2 regions of the Pseudarthrobacter sp. 10T415 genome follow, and region 2 is predicted to be linked to the other one. Evidence: riboswitches for the same ligand, from Rfam matches in the RefSeq annotation. Region 2 holds a riboswitch; the other holds the start of a gene.
What was found. Region 2 has a riboswitch for thiamine pyrophosphate ahead of AC1DBN_RS07835 (ECF transporter S component). Riboswitches for the same ligand answer to the same signal wherever they lie in the genome.

Region 1 (7,252 bases), on a different contig from region 2:
CGTGGCTGGAAGCCGAACCACATTCGGTCTCCGGTCCGGTGGTTTGTTCCCAAGACCGCCAATGACGAGCAGGGCAGGCTTCGGATTGTTCCGACACTCCCGCAATCTCCATTGGACGGCACCTGGTTGTGGCATGTAGAACAACGGGTTTCAGAACTTTCCACTGGCTCCTACGGGCTGCCGCACCCCATTGCCGGTGCGAACCTGGGAGCATCCACTTGACTTCTGTCAGCGCCTGCGGGTTTTGACAATATGTGCCCCAATGGGTGCCGGATGTGGCGGTACGTCAGGGGCAGGAGTGTTGCCACAGATGAACAATGAAACTGAGCTTTCCGTTAACGAGGTTGAACCGGCTGTGGAAGCCGCGGCCGAACCCAAAAAGGCTCCCCGGACCCGACGCAAGGCAGCGCCGAAGGCCGATGACGCCGTAGCCGCAGCCGCCGCCGAGGTGGCTCCGAACGATGCCCCAACCGCCGTTGCGTCGGCCGGCAATGAGGGTGCCCCCTCAGCCCCGGCCAAAACCGCCGTGCGCCGGCCCCGGGCCAAGAAGAAGGCAGACGCCGCCGAGCCGCTGCCTGCCTTTGCCACCGATGCAGACTCCACGGAAGCCGGTGCGGCCGCTGACGCTGCCCCCGCCGAAGCTGCCACCGCCGCAGAAGCGCCTGCTGCCAGCGAAGTACCCGCGGAACCCACCGAGACCAAGCCGGTCCGCCGCCGTCGCGTTGCCACGAGGAAAGCTGCTCCTGCGGGGGCACCTGCAGAAACGCTGGCCCCCGCCGAAACGCCGGCCCCTGCCCAGGAACTGCCCGTCACCGCTGCCGCGCTGGACGCTGAAACGGCGGACCAGGGCGCCGTGGCCCGGGAGGCGGCCGTAGAGGCAGCAGCAGAGAAGCCCGCCGAACAGGAACTTACCGCCGTCGAGACCGCAGCCGAGGCCGCCCCGGAGCAGGCCCCCGGCACGGCAGCTGCCGCTGCAGCAGGAGAATCCGCTGCGACGCCGGCCGAAGCCGCCGAAGCCGCCGAAGCTACCGCGGCTGGCGAGGAACCGGGCGCGTTTGCCTCCCTGTTCCTTGAGCCCGGCTCGCCCACTTCCATGCTGTTCCAGGCACCGGACCTGAGCACCGTCGTCCGCCCCGCTACGCCCGCCGCCGCAGCGGAGGAGGCCGAGGACGAAGACGACGCCGAGGACAACGAATCCGAGGAATCCTCCAGCCGCCGCCGGCGCCGCAGCCGTGGCCGCCGGGGGCGCAGCCGTCTGGACGAGCGCGACGACGCCGGAACCGGTGGCTCCGAGGCGGATGACGCCGCCGACGAATCGGACGAGGAAGAAGCCGGTCCGGCCGAGGACGGCGTGACGTCCCGCCGTCGTCGTCGCCGCCGCCGCGGTGACCAGGACCTCGAACTGACCGGCGGCAACGACGACGATCCGCCCAACACCGTTACCCGCGTGCGCGCACCGCGTGCCGTCAGCGAGGCGCCCGCCAGCAACCGGGTGACCAGCGTTAAGGGCTCCACCCGACTGGAAGCCAAGAAGCAGCGCCGCCGCGAATCCCGGGACACGGGCCGGCGCCGCACCGTCATCACCGAAGCGGAGTTCCTGGCCCGCCGCGAATCCGTGGACCGGCAGATGATCGTCCGCCAGCGCGACGACAGAATCCAGATTGGCGTCCTCGAGGACGGCGTCCTGGCCGAGCACTTTGTCTCCAAGACCCAGCAGGACTCGCTGATCGGCAACGTCTACCTGGGCAAAGTCCAGAACGTGCTGCCCTCCATGGAGGCTGCCTTCGTGGACATCGGACGCGGCCGCAACGCCGTCCTTTACGCGGGCGAAGTGAACTGGGAAGCCGTCAACCTTGAAGGCAAGCAGCGCCGTATCGAGAACGCGCTGAAGTCAGGCGACACCGTCCTGGTCCAGGTGACCAAGGACCCCGTGGGCCACAAGGGCGCCCGCCTGACCAGCCAAATCTCGCTGCCGGGCCGCTACCTCGTGTACGTCCCCGGCGGTTCCATGACCGGAATCTCCCGCAAGCTGCCCGACGTCGAGCGGAACCGGCTCAAGCGCATCCTCAAGGACCGCCTGCCCGAGCAGGCGGGCGTCATTGTGCGCACGGCGGCCGAAGGGGCGTCCGAAGAGGAGCTGACCCACGACATCAACCGGCTCCGCGCCCAGTGGGAAGGCATCGAAAGCCAGTCCTCCTCCACCAAGGTCCTGGCTCCGGAGCTGCTGTACGGCGAGCCCGACCTCACCATAAAGGTGGTCCGTGACGTCTTCAACGAGGACTTCTCCAAGCTGATCGTCTCCGGCGAGGACGCCTGGGACACCATCGAGGCCTACGTCACCTATGTGGCGCCGGACCTGGTGGGACGCCTGGAAAAGTGGACCAAGGACCAGGACATCTTCGCTGCCTGGCGGATTGATGAGCAGATCCACAAGGCCCTCGAACGCAAGGTGTTCCTGCCCTCCGGCGGCTCACTGGTGATCGACCGGACCGAAGCCATGACCGTGGTGGACGTCAACACCGGCAAGTTCACCGGCAGCGGCGGCAACCTCGAAGAAACCGTCACGAAGAACAACCTTGAAGCGGCCGAGGAAGTGGTGCGCCAGCTGCGGCTGCGCGACATCGGCGGCATCATCGTGATCGACTTCATCGACATGGTCCTGGAATCGAACCGCGACCTCGTCCTGCGCCGCATGGTGGAATGCCTGGGCCGCGACCGGACCAAGCACCAGGTGGCGGAAGTCACCTCGCTGGGACTCGTCCAGATGACCCGCAAGCGCATGGGCACCGGGCTCCTGGAAGTCTTCGGCGAGCAGTGCGAAGCCTGCGCGGGCCGCGGCGTCGTCACCCATGACGACCCCGTAGAGCACCGCCGCGCCAACATCGTGGCAGCCGAGCAGCACGTCCACCGCTCAGACAACCGCTCCGATTCCCGCACCAACGGGAACCGAAACGAGGGCAACCGCAGCGAGGGCCAGCGCAGTGAGGGTCAGCGCAACGAGGGCCAGCGCACCGACAGCAGCCAGGAAGGTACGCGCGGCGAACGCAAGCGCCGCCGTGGACGTGGCGGCCAGCCGGTCGAACAGGCACCCGCACCCGCAGCGGTGGCTGCCCACCCCGTCCAGCCGGACCCGCACGAGGCCGAACGCCATGCCAAGGCTGAAGCCACCAGGCTGGCCCTGGCCAACATTGCTGCTGCTGCCCACGCCGCACACCTGCATGATGATGAGGTGGCGGCCCGGCTGGCCCCCGCCCAGCAGGACGCGGGCACAACGGAGAAGCACGACGACGGGACGCCGGCACGCCCGGCAGCTGTCCTGACGTTCGGCGGCGAGAAGGTCGCGCTGCCCTTCGTTGAGCACGCAGACGAGCACCAAGCCTCGCCTGCGCTGTCGCTTGACCGGCTTGCCGAAGCGTTTGCCCACCTGGGCCAGCCGGCTTCGCCTGTTGGCAGCCAGCCACAGGAGTCCGGGACGGCCCAGGCCGCGCCGGCCACCCCCGAACCGGCGGAGGCAGCGGTTGCGGCACCCCAGCAGCCCGTTGCGCCTGCCGCCCCCGACCTGTCCCGGCAGCGCCGTCCGCGGCGTAACCGGAGTGCAAGCAGGGCGCAGGGCGCAGCCAACGAGACCACCGTGGAACACCATGAGAACGTCCCGTCGGCCAGCGAAGGCCACTCCCATGCCGCCAAAGCGCCCCAGCCCGCAGCGCCGGCAGAGCCGGCAGCCAAAGCCGATGCGCCCATCATCCTTGGCGTAGGGGTTCCTGCTTCCGAGCTCTGACCCTGCCCAGGCACTGCAGATGCCCGGCCCTCCACTCCTGTGGTGGGGCCGGGCATCTGCCGTTAACGGGGAACGGCCCTCAGCAGCGCACTTAACAGGTGCAGTCACCTTTCGGTTGACTGCCGTCCAGCGGCTAGGCTGGGGAACCGACACGGGGTGCCGCGCACCAGGCCCGGCTGAGATCCACACCCGTTGAACCTGTCCGGTTAGTACCGGCGAAGGGATGTCTCTTTTGTCTTCGACCCTTGCCATGCCCGCAGCCACCCCGCTCCCGAATCCCTCCGCAACCGTAATGCCGGCTGCCGTACGGGACGTGCCCCGGGTCCTTGCCATCGCGGGCTCGGACCCCTCCGGTGGGGCCGGCATCCAGGCGGACCTCAAAAGCATCGCGGCCCACGGCGGTTACGGCATGGCCGCCATCACTGCCCTCACCGCCCAGAACACCCGCGGGGTGACCGCCGTCCATGTTCCTCCGGCATCCTTTTTGGCACAGCAGCTGGCGGCCATCAGCGACGACATCCACGTTGACGCCGTCAAGATCGGCATGCTGGGCGACGCCGAAGTGATCGATGCCGTGCGCACCTGGCTGGAGAAGGTGCGCCCCGCCGTCGTTGTCCTGGACCCCGTCATGGTTGCCACCAGCGGAGACCGGCTGTTGCAGGAGAGTGCCGAAGCCGCGCTCCGCAGCCTGGTGCCGCTGGCCCACCTTGTCACCCCCAACCTGGCCGAACTGGCCATGCTGCTGGAAGAAGACGTACAGGACACGTGGGAGGCAGCCCTGGAACAGGGCAGGCGGCTTGCTGATGCCACCGGTGCTGCCGTGCTGGTCAAGGGTGGCCACCTGCAAGGCAGCAGCTGCCCGGACGCCTTGGTTGGCCCGGCCGGCATGCTATCCGCAGACGTAGTGGAAATCCCGGGGGAGCGGGTGGCAACGCGGAACAGCCATGGCACAGGCTGTTCCCTGTCCTCCGCCATGGCCACGGTCCAGGCGCAGGTAGGCAACTGGGAAGTGGCCCTACGGGAAGTGAAACCCTGGCTTGCGGGGGCGCTGGCGGCGTCCGCCGTACTGGAGGTGGGAACCGGCAACGGGCCCGTTCACCATTTCCACCACATCCGCCAAGCGCTTCGGCCAGGCGACTTTACGGCGCAGCTGCGGAAAGATGCCGACGCCCACCTTGAGTCGATCTACGCCCTGGGTTTCCTCCGGGCCCTGGCCTCGGGGACACTTCCGGAAAGCCAGTTCGCGTATTACCTTGCGCAGGATGCCATCTACCTGAACGGGTATTCGCGAGTCCTCGCCCGGGCCAGCGCGCTGGCTCCCACGGAAGCCGAGCAGCTGTTCTGGGCGGCGTCGGCCCAGCAGTGCCTCGAAGTGGAGTCGGAACTGCACCGTTCCTGGCTCAGCACCCGCACCGTCCGTCCCGAACTGGGTCCTGTCACCAAGGCCTACGTGGACCACCTGACGGCTACTTCGGCGTCGGGCAGCTATGCAGTCCTGGCAGCGGCTGTCCTGCCGTGCTTCTGGCTGTACGCGGACGCCGGGAAGACGCTCCATGCCAGGTTCCTCGCCGACGGGGAACCGGCAGGACACCCCTACGCCGACTGGCTCCGCACCTATGCCGACGAGGATTTCGCGGAGGCAACGCGCCGGGCCATCGCCGTGGTGGACGAAGCGGCACGCAAGGCTTCCGATGACGAGCGGCACGCCATGGTTACCGCTTTCCGGCAGTCCTGCCGGCTGGAAGTGGAGTTCTTCGACGCGCCGCGGCTCCACGCCTGAACCTGCCCGGGCCGTGCTGCCGGTACTATGGTCTGGCACGGCCCCGGTGGCGGACGATGTCTGTGGTTCCTATCACAGCCGACCCGCCGGAGCCAGCCTCATTTGCGGCCGGAGACGGAATTAGCGTATTCTGGATCTTCGGTGCTTACGCCAACACTTGGGTTATGACCCCGGGAACATGCCAGCGTGGAAAACACAAGGCAGTCCTGCGGGATAACTCATGGAGACCTTCGGGGAATCCACGGCGTTGAGGCACAGCGGGAACCCAGCCAAACAGTGCAACGGGTGCCGCACGCAATTTTAGTTATAAACGTCGAGAGAAGTGAGTTCCCAAGTGGTGTACGCGATTGTCCGCGCAGGCGGCCGCCAAGAGAAGGTTTCCGTTGGAGACTTCGTTACCCTGAACCGCGTCGCCGGTGGGGCTGGCAGCACCATCGAGCTGCCCGCACTGCTCCTGGTTGATGGTGACAAGATCACCACTGCCGCTGCTGACCTGGCCAAGGTGACCGTTACGGCTGAAATCCTCCAGGACCTCCGTGGTCCTAAGATTGTCATCCAGAAGTTCAAGAACAAGACCGGGTACAAGAAGCGCCAGGGTCACCGTCAGGAACTGACCAAGGTCAAGATCACTGGCATCAAGTAACCACCGGTTACTGTTCAGGTTTTCAGCAGATTCCCCAGAATTTAAAGGCAGGCATTTCAGATGGCACATAAAAAGGGCGCGAGCTCCACTCGCAACGGTCGTGACTCCAACGCACAGTACCTCGGCGTCAAGCGCTTCGGCGGCCAGGTAGTTTCCGCCGGCGAGATCATCGTCCGCCAGCGTGGCACCCACTTCCACCCGGGCGCCGGCGTTGGCCGTGGCGGCGACGACACCCTGTTCGCACTGACCCCGGGCGCCGTTGAATTCGGCACCCGCCGCGGTCGTCGCGTCGTCAACATCGTTGCTGCTGCAGCTGCAGAGTAACAACCAGTTCTGAAGCGGTGGAGCGGGCCAGTTGGCCCGCTCCACTGCTCTTTTAAGCGCATTACAATCGATAGGGCGTCCATGGGCGCCCACACGACACTGAGGAGATTTACGTGGCCAGCTTTGTAGACCGGGTAGTACTGCACGTATCCGGCGGTACCGGCGGCCACGGTTGCGTCTCCGTCCACCGCGAGAAGTTCAAGCCCCTCGGCGGGCCCGACGGCGGCAACGGCGGCAACGGCGGCGACGTCATCCTCCGCGTGGACCACCAGACCACCACCCTCCTCGACTACCACCACGCCCCGCACCGGCACGCCACCAACGGCGGTCCCGGCATGGGCGACTGGCGCGGCGGCAAGAACGGCGAAACCCTGATCCTGCCTGTCCCCGACGGCACTGTGGTGAAGTCAAAGGACGGCACCGTCCTGGCGGACCTGGTGGGGGAGGGCGCAGAGTACATCGCCGCCGCCGGCGGGCCCGGCGGGCTGGGCAACGCTGCCCTGTCCTCGCAGAAGCGCCGCGCTCCAGGCTTCGCCCTGCTCGGCATCGAGGGTGAGTCGAGCGACATTATCCTTGAGCTGAAGTCCATTGCAGACATCGCCCTGGTGGGATTCCCGTCTGCCGGCAAGTCCAGCCTCATCGCCGCCATGTCCGCCGCGCGCCCCAAGATCGCCGACTACCCGTTCACCACCCTCATCCCCAACCTGGGTGTGGTCCAGGCAGGCGA
Region 2 (7,862 bases):
ACGTGATCTCGCTGATCCCGGGCTCGCTGGTGGTGGAAGTGGACCGGTCAACCTCCACCCTGTACCTGCACGCCATCAACATCAGCTCCGCCGAGGACGTGGAAAACCTGCGCAATGAAGTGCGTGACATCGAAGCCAGACTCATCCGGATCATGGGCACCAACGAAGAACTCGCCATCGTTCGGGCGGAGGCCGCAGCATGATGCAGGTGGTCCTGGCCGTCACGGCCGTCATCCTCTCGCTCGCAGCCGGCGGGGCAATCATCCGGATCGCCCGCGGCCCGTCGCTGCTGGACCGGGTGCTTGCCTCGGACGTCCTGCTGGCCATTCTTGGTGCGGCGCTGTGCATTGACATGGCCGTGAACCGGCACCTGAACAACCTGATGCTGGTGGTGGCCATCTCCGTGATCGGCTTCATCGGCTCAGTGACCGTTGCACGCTTCGTGGCCGACCGGCGGGAGCACCCCAGTGAGCCCTGACATGATGACCCCGGACGTGACCAGCCTGGACGGCTGGATTGACGTGGTATCCGCCGTGTTCATGGTGGTGGGAGCCATCATGTCCCTGGGCGCCGCCATCGGCCTGCTGCGCTTCCCGGACCTCCTGAGCCGCATGCACGCCGCCACCAAGCCGCAGGTGCTGGGACTGTTCCTGCTGCTGGCCTCCATCGGGCTGCAGATGCGCACGTGGTGGGTGTGGCCGGTCCTGGTGGTTGCCTGGATCTTCCAGCTGCTGACGGTTCCCGTGTCCGCCCATATGGTGGGCCGCGCCGGGTACCGGACCAAGCACCTGCACCGGGAACTGCTCACCTCGGACGAGCTTGATGCGGTAGTGCAGAAAGCCGCCGCCCAGGCCGCCCGTGAGGACGGCGAGGACGACGGCTCAGCCCGCTGAAGCCAGCCGGCGTGCGGGGACAGCGTGGGTGTTTAGACGATGTCCTGCGTCTTGGCGAAACGGGTGATGGCGCGCTGCGTGCCGCGGTTGGCCAGGACCTGGATGATGGTGCTGACGAACGCAGAGATCAGTGCGAACGTCAGGGCCGAGCGAAGGCTGGTGGGGACGTCCTCGCCCTTGCCGGTGGGCGGCTTGTTGCCGGTGGTCTTTTCCCAGATGGTGTTGACCAGCTTGGTGCCGGCAAATCCTGCACCCAGGCTTACGCCGGTGCCGAGCAGCTTGATGAGAAGGTTCATTCCTGGTACTCCTTGCGGGCGGTAAAACGGTCTGCACCCCACCCTACTGGCTAAGTTCCTACGGCGCGGGGATGAGCCCCTCCCATGCCACTGTCCAGTCCTGGGGGAAGCCGGGAGCGTGCCGCGCCGGGCCGCCATCCCATCCCGCAGCCATGAGCGCCACCGCCGCCAGCAGCCCGCCGTTGCCGGGCAGGTACAGCGGGAGCGAATCCGTCTGCCGGTTGTGCCCGTTGGGCAGGACCAGGTTCTTCGCCGCGTCCATCAACAGCGCATCCACTGCGGCCTCAGGGTCTTCCAGCCGGGCGGCCGTCATGGCCATCACGGGGTAGTCCCAGCCCCAGGTGCTGTCCCAGTCCCATCCGGCCAGTACGTCAGCCAGCGTGGCCCGCATTATTTCCGGGTCCACCAGGTCCGTCCGCGGGAGCACCCCCAGGGCGCACAGCATCGAGGGGTGGTCCGTGCGGATGGTGAAGGGCTCGACGTCGATCGCCGCGTACACGCCGTCCACCACCCTGGGCGGGACCATGCCGTCCGCTACCGCCGCCCAGGTGCCCTCAGCAGGCAAGCCCAGCCGTTCCCGCCACGTATTGGCCACCCGGAGGGCCCACTGCCAGTAGGCAAGCTCGAACGTGGGGTTGGTGACCGTCCCGCGCACCGACTCGTAGCTCTCCTGCGCCGGCACCAGGGGCGGGCCCAGTTCGAAGCCCCGGTCCGTGGGGTGCGCGAAGGCGGCCATGAACTCCGCGGTTTCGAAAACCACCGCGGCGAATTCCTCCAGGAGTTCCTGTGATGGTTCGGCCCGGTAGGCCAGTTCCGCCAGATGGATGGGGTGCGGCTGCTGCCAGATCAGGAAGGTGCCGATGGGGCTGGGGCTTTCCCGCCCGTCCGGACCCACCTGCTTGGGCCAGCGGACGCCGTCGAACCCCTGGGCCTTGGCCGTCTGCCGCGCGGGTTCCAGGACGGAGGCGTACCAGCGGAGGGCGGGCAGCAGGAGCTCCGTCCGGTTCCACGTGGCGAAATGGGCGGCATGCCACCAGTGCATCTCGAGGTGGAAGCGGCCGCGCCACGAGTTGCAGACCAGCCCCGTCTCCTGCGGCGGCAGCGATCCGGAGCAGTTGATGGCGGTGAGGTACTGGGAGAGTACAGTCCGGCGTTCGATCTCACCGGCGCGGGGATCGGCTGTTCCGGAGAGGTCGACGGCGCCGCCCGACTTCCAGAATTCCGGCCAGGCCGTGCGGGACGCGGCAATGGCGGCACTGCCCGGTGCCGCTGCCACATCCGGTGCGGCTGCCAACCCGGGGGCCGGTTCCGATCCCGGCATTGAACGCCCGCCGATGCCGCCGTTGCCACGGGGGAGGCAGTCACCCTGCCCCGTGCTGATGAAGTGCACGCTGAAGTCGAGGCTGTCCTGCCCCTCGGCGGCCCGGATGAGCACTTCGTGCGGGCCGGCCTGTTCGAGCTCCAGCCCCTCGCCGCTGACGGCCGCCTGGTACCGGGAACCGTTCAGGCAGCGCGAAATCAGCCAGTGGCGGCGCGGGCCGGCGGCGTGACGTTCTTCAACGGTGGTGGTGTGTGCGGCGGGCCTGTTCCAGTCCGCTGCGTTGTGCCAGCCCTCGGAACCGTAGGGGAACGTCAGGGACACGGCGAGGCCGTCCGTAAGGGCAGGGGAGAGGATGCGGAATCCCAGCTCGTCCCTGTCCGGGCGGCAGGCCGTGGTGACGTTGACCGGACTGCCGTGCAGGCTGAAGATGCTGGTGGCCGTGCCGGTCCAGAGGTCCAGGACCTGGTGCGCGCCGGTGAAGTCGTCCCGGGTGAGTGCGGGGGCATCCCTTCCCGGGAGCGCAAAGCCGATCCGGCCCAGGTCCAGCCGGTGGGGGTTGGCGCGGAGCCAGGTTTCCGCCCGCGATGACTGCGTTTCGCGGCCATCCACGATGGCGCCCACCATGTCCACATAGGGGACAGGGCCACGCGGTGAATCGTAGATGACCGTGGAACCGGCAAGGGTGTACTCCTGTTCCGGCGGGATGGAGTGCCAGCCCCACTGCGCCTGCGTGCCCAGCAAAGTGCCGGGCGGCAGGTCATCCCTGGCGGCCACCGGATATTCACCGGGAAGGGACTGCATGCCGGTCAGGTCCATGGTGAAGCAGAACTCACCGTTGCCCACCGAGGCGGGACTCCGCGGATCGAGGCTGTCCTGCTCCACGTTGTGGCGCCGTACCAGCGCTTCGCGGTTGATCACGGTGGGCTGGCTGTGCACGTCGCACTCCTTGGCTCATGCCTGGGGCCGGTCCGGCAGCAGGCAGCTCAGAAAACGCTTTCCGGCTCAATCCTTGTGAGAACTCCGGGCAGTGTCAACCAGCCGTTCCGAGTACCCCGCGCATTGCTTCCACCACCAGGTCGTGGTCCGCTACCTGAGGCAGCCCGGACACGGTCACCGTGGCAACCGCGCCCACGCCCGTGACGTAGACCGGGAATGCACCGCCGTGCGCAGCGTAGCGGGACTGGTCGAACCACGCATTGTCCTCGATCCGCCCGCCACCGGCCCGGCCGCGCAGGCCCACCAGCAATGACGGCACCTCGTAACGGGCGGCCGTGCGCTGCTTCGCGCGGACCCAGTGTTCGTTGTCCGGGGTGGCTCCGGGGAGCGCAACGTGGAAGAGGACCTGCTCGCCCTTGGTGATGTCGATGGCGATGGGAAGATTCCGCTCCTTGCCGAGCTCCACCAGGAGCAGGCCAAGGTTAAGGGCGTCATCCGGCGAAAAGCCGGGGAACTGCAGTTCCCTGATCTCCGCCTCGATCCGGCCGATGAGGGCCTGGAGCGAGCCTTCCGGCTGGGCGTCGGCGGAGTCGGGATCGTAGTCAGTCACATCTGGCGGGTCGGCAGTCATGGCCCACAATCTACCGCCCTCCAGGTGTAAACTTGAGCACGCCCGGAAGGGCGCGAAACATTCAAACGCAAGACATCCACAGCATCATCAACAACACATTTACGACAGGGGAGCGCCGCCGTCGGCCCCGGCACCAGCCGGGAAACGCAGGTGGGCGCTGAGAGTGCGGACAGCCGCAGACCCTCGAACCTGATCCGGTTAGTACCGGCGCAAGGGAGTCGAGTTCTCGAAGTGCGCGGGAAATGGCGGCAGCAGCCGGCACCCGCGTCCACTTTCCCCTCCTGTTTCCAGGAGGATCACATGACTACTTCAGCAATCAAAAAGCCCGCCAGCAGGTCCTGGCGCGTCGTGGACATTGTGGTGGCGGCCCTGATCGCCATCGCCGGCGGCGTCATCTTCTGGGCCTGGTCCCAGGGAACCGCCGCAATTTCCGCGCCGATGAACGCGGCCTACCCGCCCCTCACCGGCCTCCTGGCCGGGGGATGGATGATCCCTGCGGTCCTGGGCATGCTCATCATCCGCAAGCCCGGCGCCGCCCTGTTCTGCGAGACGGTCGCCGCCACCGGCGAACTGCTCATGGGCTCCCAGTACGGCGCCTCCGTGCTGTTCTCCGGGTTCGTCCAGGGCCTGGGTGCCGAGATCATTTTCGCCATCTTCGTCTACCGGAAATTCAACCTCCCGGTCTCCCTGCTGGCCGGTGCCGCGGCGGGCCTCTTCTGCGGCCTGAACGACTCCTTCGCGCCGTGGGGCTGGAACATCGCCTACTCTGGCGGTGACAAGCTCGCGTACATCGCCTTCACCGTTGTTTCCGGGGCCATCATCGCCGGCGCGCTCGCCTGGATCGCCACCCGTGGCCTTGCCCGGACCGGCGTGCTGAGCTCCTTTGCATCCCGGAAGGCCGCTACGGAGCCCGTCTTCTCCTGATGCCGGCACCTTCCCACGCGGCCGCACCCCAAACGGTGCGGCCGGCCACGGTCACCGCCCGCGGCTGGGGCTGGCGGCACGCGGGGCGCACCACACCGGCCGTCCATGCCCTCGACCTCGACATCAGCCCGGGTGAGCGGGTACTCCTGCTTGGCCCGTCCGGGGCAGGCAAGTCGACGCTCCTCCATGCGCTCGCCGGGGTGCTGGGCGATGCGGACGACGACGGCGAGGCAGGCGAGTCGGACGAGACCGGTTCGTTGCTGGTTGACGGCGGTTCGCCCCGCGGCCAGCGGGGCCGCGCGGGCCTCATGCAGCAGGATCCCGAGACCCAGGTGGTCCTCTCCCGGGTAGGCGACGACGTCGCCTTCGGCGCCGAAAACCTCGCCGTGCCCCGCGACGCCATCTGGCCGCGCGTGCACGAGGCGCTGGCCGACGTCGGGCTGTCCCACCTGCCGCTGGACCACCCGACGTCGGCTCTGTCCGGCGGGCAGAAACAGCGGCTGGCGCTTGCAGGCATCCTCGCGATGCGGCCCGGGCTGATCCTGCTCGATGAACCCACCGCCAACCTGGACCCGGCCGGTGTCCTCGAAGTCCGGGACGCCGTGGCCCGCTGCCTGGACAAGACCGGCGCCACGCTGGTGGTGGTGGAGCACCGGGTGTCCGTGTGGAAGGACCTCGTGGACAGGATCGTGGTGCTGCAGCCCGGCAGCGGCGCCAACCCCGCGGTGCTCCTGGACGGCCCGCCGGACCGGGTGCTGGCCGAAGCGCGGACCATGCTGACGGCCGCCGGTGTCTGGGTGCCCGGATACGTTCCGTCCACCCGCGCGCGGGCCGCGGAACAGGCCTACGGAACCGGAAGCCTCCTGCTGGCCGCCGAAGACCTGGCCGTCTCCCGGCAACGCCCGCGCCGAAAAGGCTTCCGCAAAGTTCCGCCGGTGCCGGTGCAGGAAGGCATCATTGCCCAGGTCCGCGCCGGGCAGGCGCTCGCCGTCACCGGACCCAACGGCGCAGGGAAATCAACCTTCGCGCTGACCCTTGCCGGACTCCTCGAACCGGTCAACGGGACGGTCTCCGCCACGACGGACCTCAGCCGCGGCGCCGGAATCACCCCGTATCAGTGGAAGGCGGAACAGCTGATCGAGCGGATCGGCACTGTCTTCCAGGAACCCGAGCACCAGTTCGTCACCGGCAAGGTCCTGGACGAACTGCTCTTCGGGCCCCGGCACCTGGGGCACGGTGAAGACAAGGTGGATGAGCTGCTGGAACGGTTGCGGCTTACCCACCTGGTGGACGCCAACCCGTATACCCTGTCCGGCGGCGAAAAGCGGCGGCTTTCCGTGGCCACGATCCTGGCGGCAAGCCCTCAGGTACTGGTCCTGGATGAGCCCACATTCGGCCAGGATGCCAATACCTGGGCCGAGCTGGCATCGTTCCTCTCCGAACTCCTGGACGCCGGAACGGCAGTGGTCTCCGTGACCCATGACGCCGAATTCACCGCGGCCCTCGGTGGCACGGAACTCAAACTTGCAGCGCCGGAAGCGGTGGCGCCATGAGGCACGAACTGAACCTCCGCGGAAACGCTGCGCTCCTGGCCCGCGCCAACCCGCTGAGCAAGCTGGCCGCCGTCGTGCTCATCACGGTGGTCCTGGCGCTTTCCATCGACTGGGTGTCCGCGTCCGTGGCGCTGTTCTTCGAACTGCTGCTGTTTCCGCTTGCCGGGCTCACGCTGGGGCTGCTGTGGCAACGCGGCTGGCCTCTGATCCTCGCTGCCGCCGTGGGCGGGTGGAGCACTTCCATCCTGGCGCCGGACAGCGGCAGGACTCTCATCGACGCCGGCATCTGGACCATGAGTGAGGGCTCGCTGGAGACCGGCGTGGGTTTCCTGCTGCGCGGCCTGGCCATCGCGCTGCCCGCAATACTCCTGGTCAGCTGCACGGACCCCACCGACCTCGCAGATGCGCTGGCGCAAAAGGCCCGGCTCCCGCACCGGTTCGTCCTGGGCACCCTGGCGGCGATGCGCCTCGTGGGGCTGATGGCCGAGGAATGGCAGACCATCGGCATGGCCCGGCGGGCCCGGGGGGTTGGCTCGCGCGGCAGCGTGCTGCAGCGGGTGAAGGCCACCCTGGGGCAGAGCTTCGGGCTGCTGGTCCAGGCGATCAGGCGGGCGTCGCGGCTGGCGGTCACCATGGAAGCGCGCGGTTTCGGCGGCGGGCCACGCACGTGGGCCCGTGAATCCACCTACACGCTGTTGGATGTGTGGGTCCTGGCCGGCGGCCTGGTAATGGCCGGCCTGGCCGTCACGGCGGCGGTGTCAGCCGGCACCTGGAACATGGTGTGGGCCGGGAACTGACCCGCTAGGTGCAGGCGTGGTTGTAATCCAGTCCGGCGTGGATGAACTGCGTCAGCACCACTTTCCCGCCGCCGGTCAGCGGGGACTTCGAACATGCGGTGGCCGCTGATGCTGCATTGCGGGATCCCGCCAGCCAGCTGGGCAAGGGGTAGAGGTTGCTGGAGGTGCTGACGTTCCCCACGATCCTGTGCCACTGCTGGCCGGTGGAGTAGATCCCCACACCTGCTGCGTCGATGCTGTGGAAGAAATCCGTCATGCCTTCCAGGACGGTGCGGTTGGCATCCTTGCTGCTGGACCAGGTGTTTTCGGTTTCCACATCCAGCCACCAGACGTAGTCCGCAGGGTCCGTCACTCCGCGGACGTAGGCGGCGTCAAAGGCCTTGGCGTAGCCGTACATGTAGGCGCAGGCCGTGCCGTAGTCCCCGGCCTTGCAGGATCCGTATGGGTTGTGCACCTTCGAGCCGGTGGGGTATTCGTCGCTGACAGGCCACCAGGAACCGGCCCGCCCGGG

Region 1: another riboswitch for thiamine pyrophosphate. It lies ahead of AC1DBN_RS00315 (bifunctional hydroxymethylpyrimidine kinase/phosphomethylpyrimidine kinase); the one in region 2 lies ahead of AC1DBN_RS07835 (ECF transporter S component).

Annotation. Positions count from the first base shown of each region.
Region 1 is NZ_JBFTHJ010000001.1:60,200-67,451, forward strand. Features, by position in the region: gene AC1DBN_RS00310 (Rne/Rng family ribonuclease) at 311-3,778, shown strand; TPP riboswitch at 3,921-4,019, shown strand; gene AC1DBN_RS00315 (bifunctional hydroxymethylpyrimidine kinase/phosphomethylpyrimidine kinase) at 4,029-5,558, shown strand; gene rplU (50S ribosomal protein L21) at 5,893-6,201, shown strand; gene rpmA (50S ribosomal protein L27) at 6,262-6,525, shown strand; gene obgE (GTPase ObgE) at 6,639-7,252, shown strand, end outside.
Region 2 is NZ_JBFTHJ010000004.1:65,594-73,455, forward strand. Features, by position in the region: gene AC1DBN_RS07805 (Na+/H+ antiporter subunit E) at 1-203, shown strand, start outside; gene AC1DBN_RS07810 (MrpF/PhaF family protein) at 200-478, shown strand; gene mnhG (monovalent cation/H(+) antiporter subunit G) at 483-893, shown strand; gene AC1DBN_RS07820 (DUF4235 domain-containing protein) at 926-1,189, opposite strand; gene AC1DBN_RS07825 (hypothetical protein) at 1,248-3,446, opposite strand; gene AC1DBN_RS07830 (heme-degrading domain-containing protein) at 3,541-4,077, opposite strand; TPP riboswitch at 4,174-4,311, shown strand; gene AC1DBN_RS07835 (ECF transporter S component) at 4,378-5,001, shown strand; gene AC1DBN_RS07840 (ABC transporter ATP-binding protein) at 5,001-6,554, shown strand; gene AC1DBN_RS07845 (energy-coupling factor transporter transmembrane component T family protein) at 6,551-7,351, shown strand; gene AC1DBN_RS07850 (glycoside hydrolase family 25 domain-containing protein) at 7,356-7,862, opposite strand, start outside.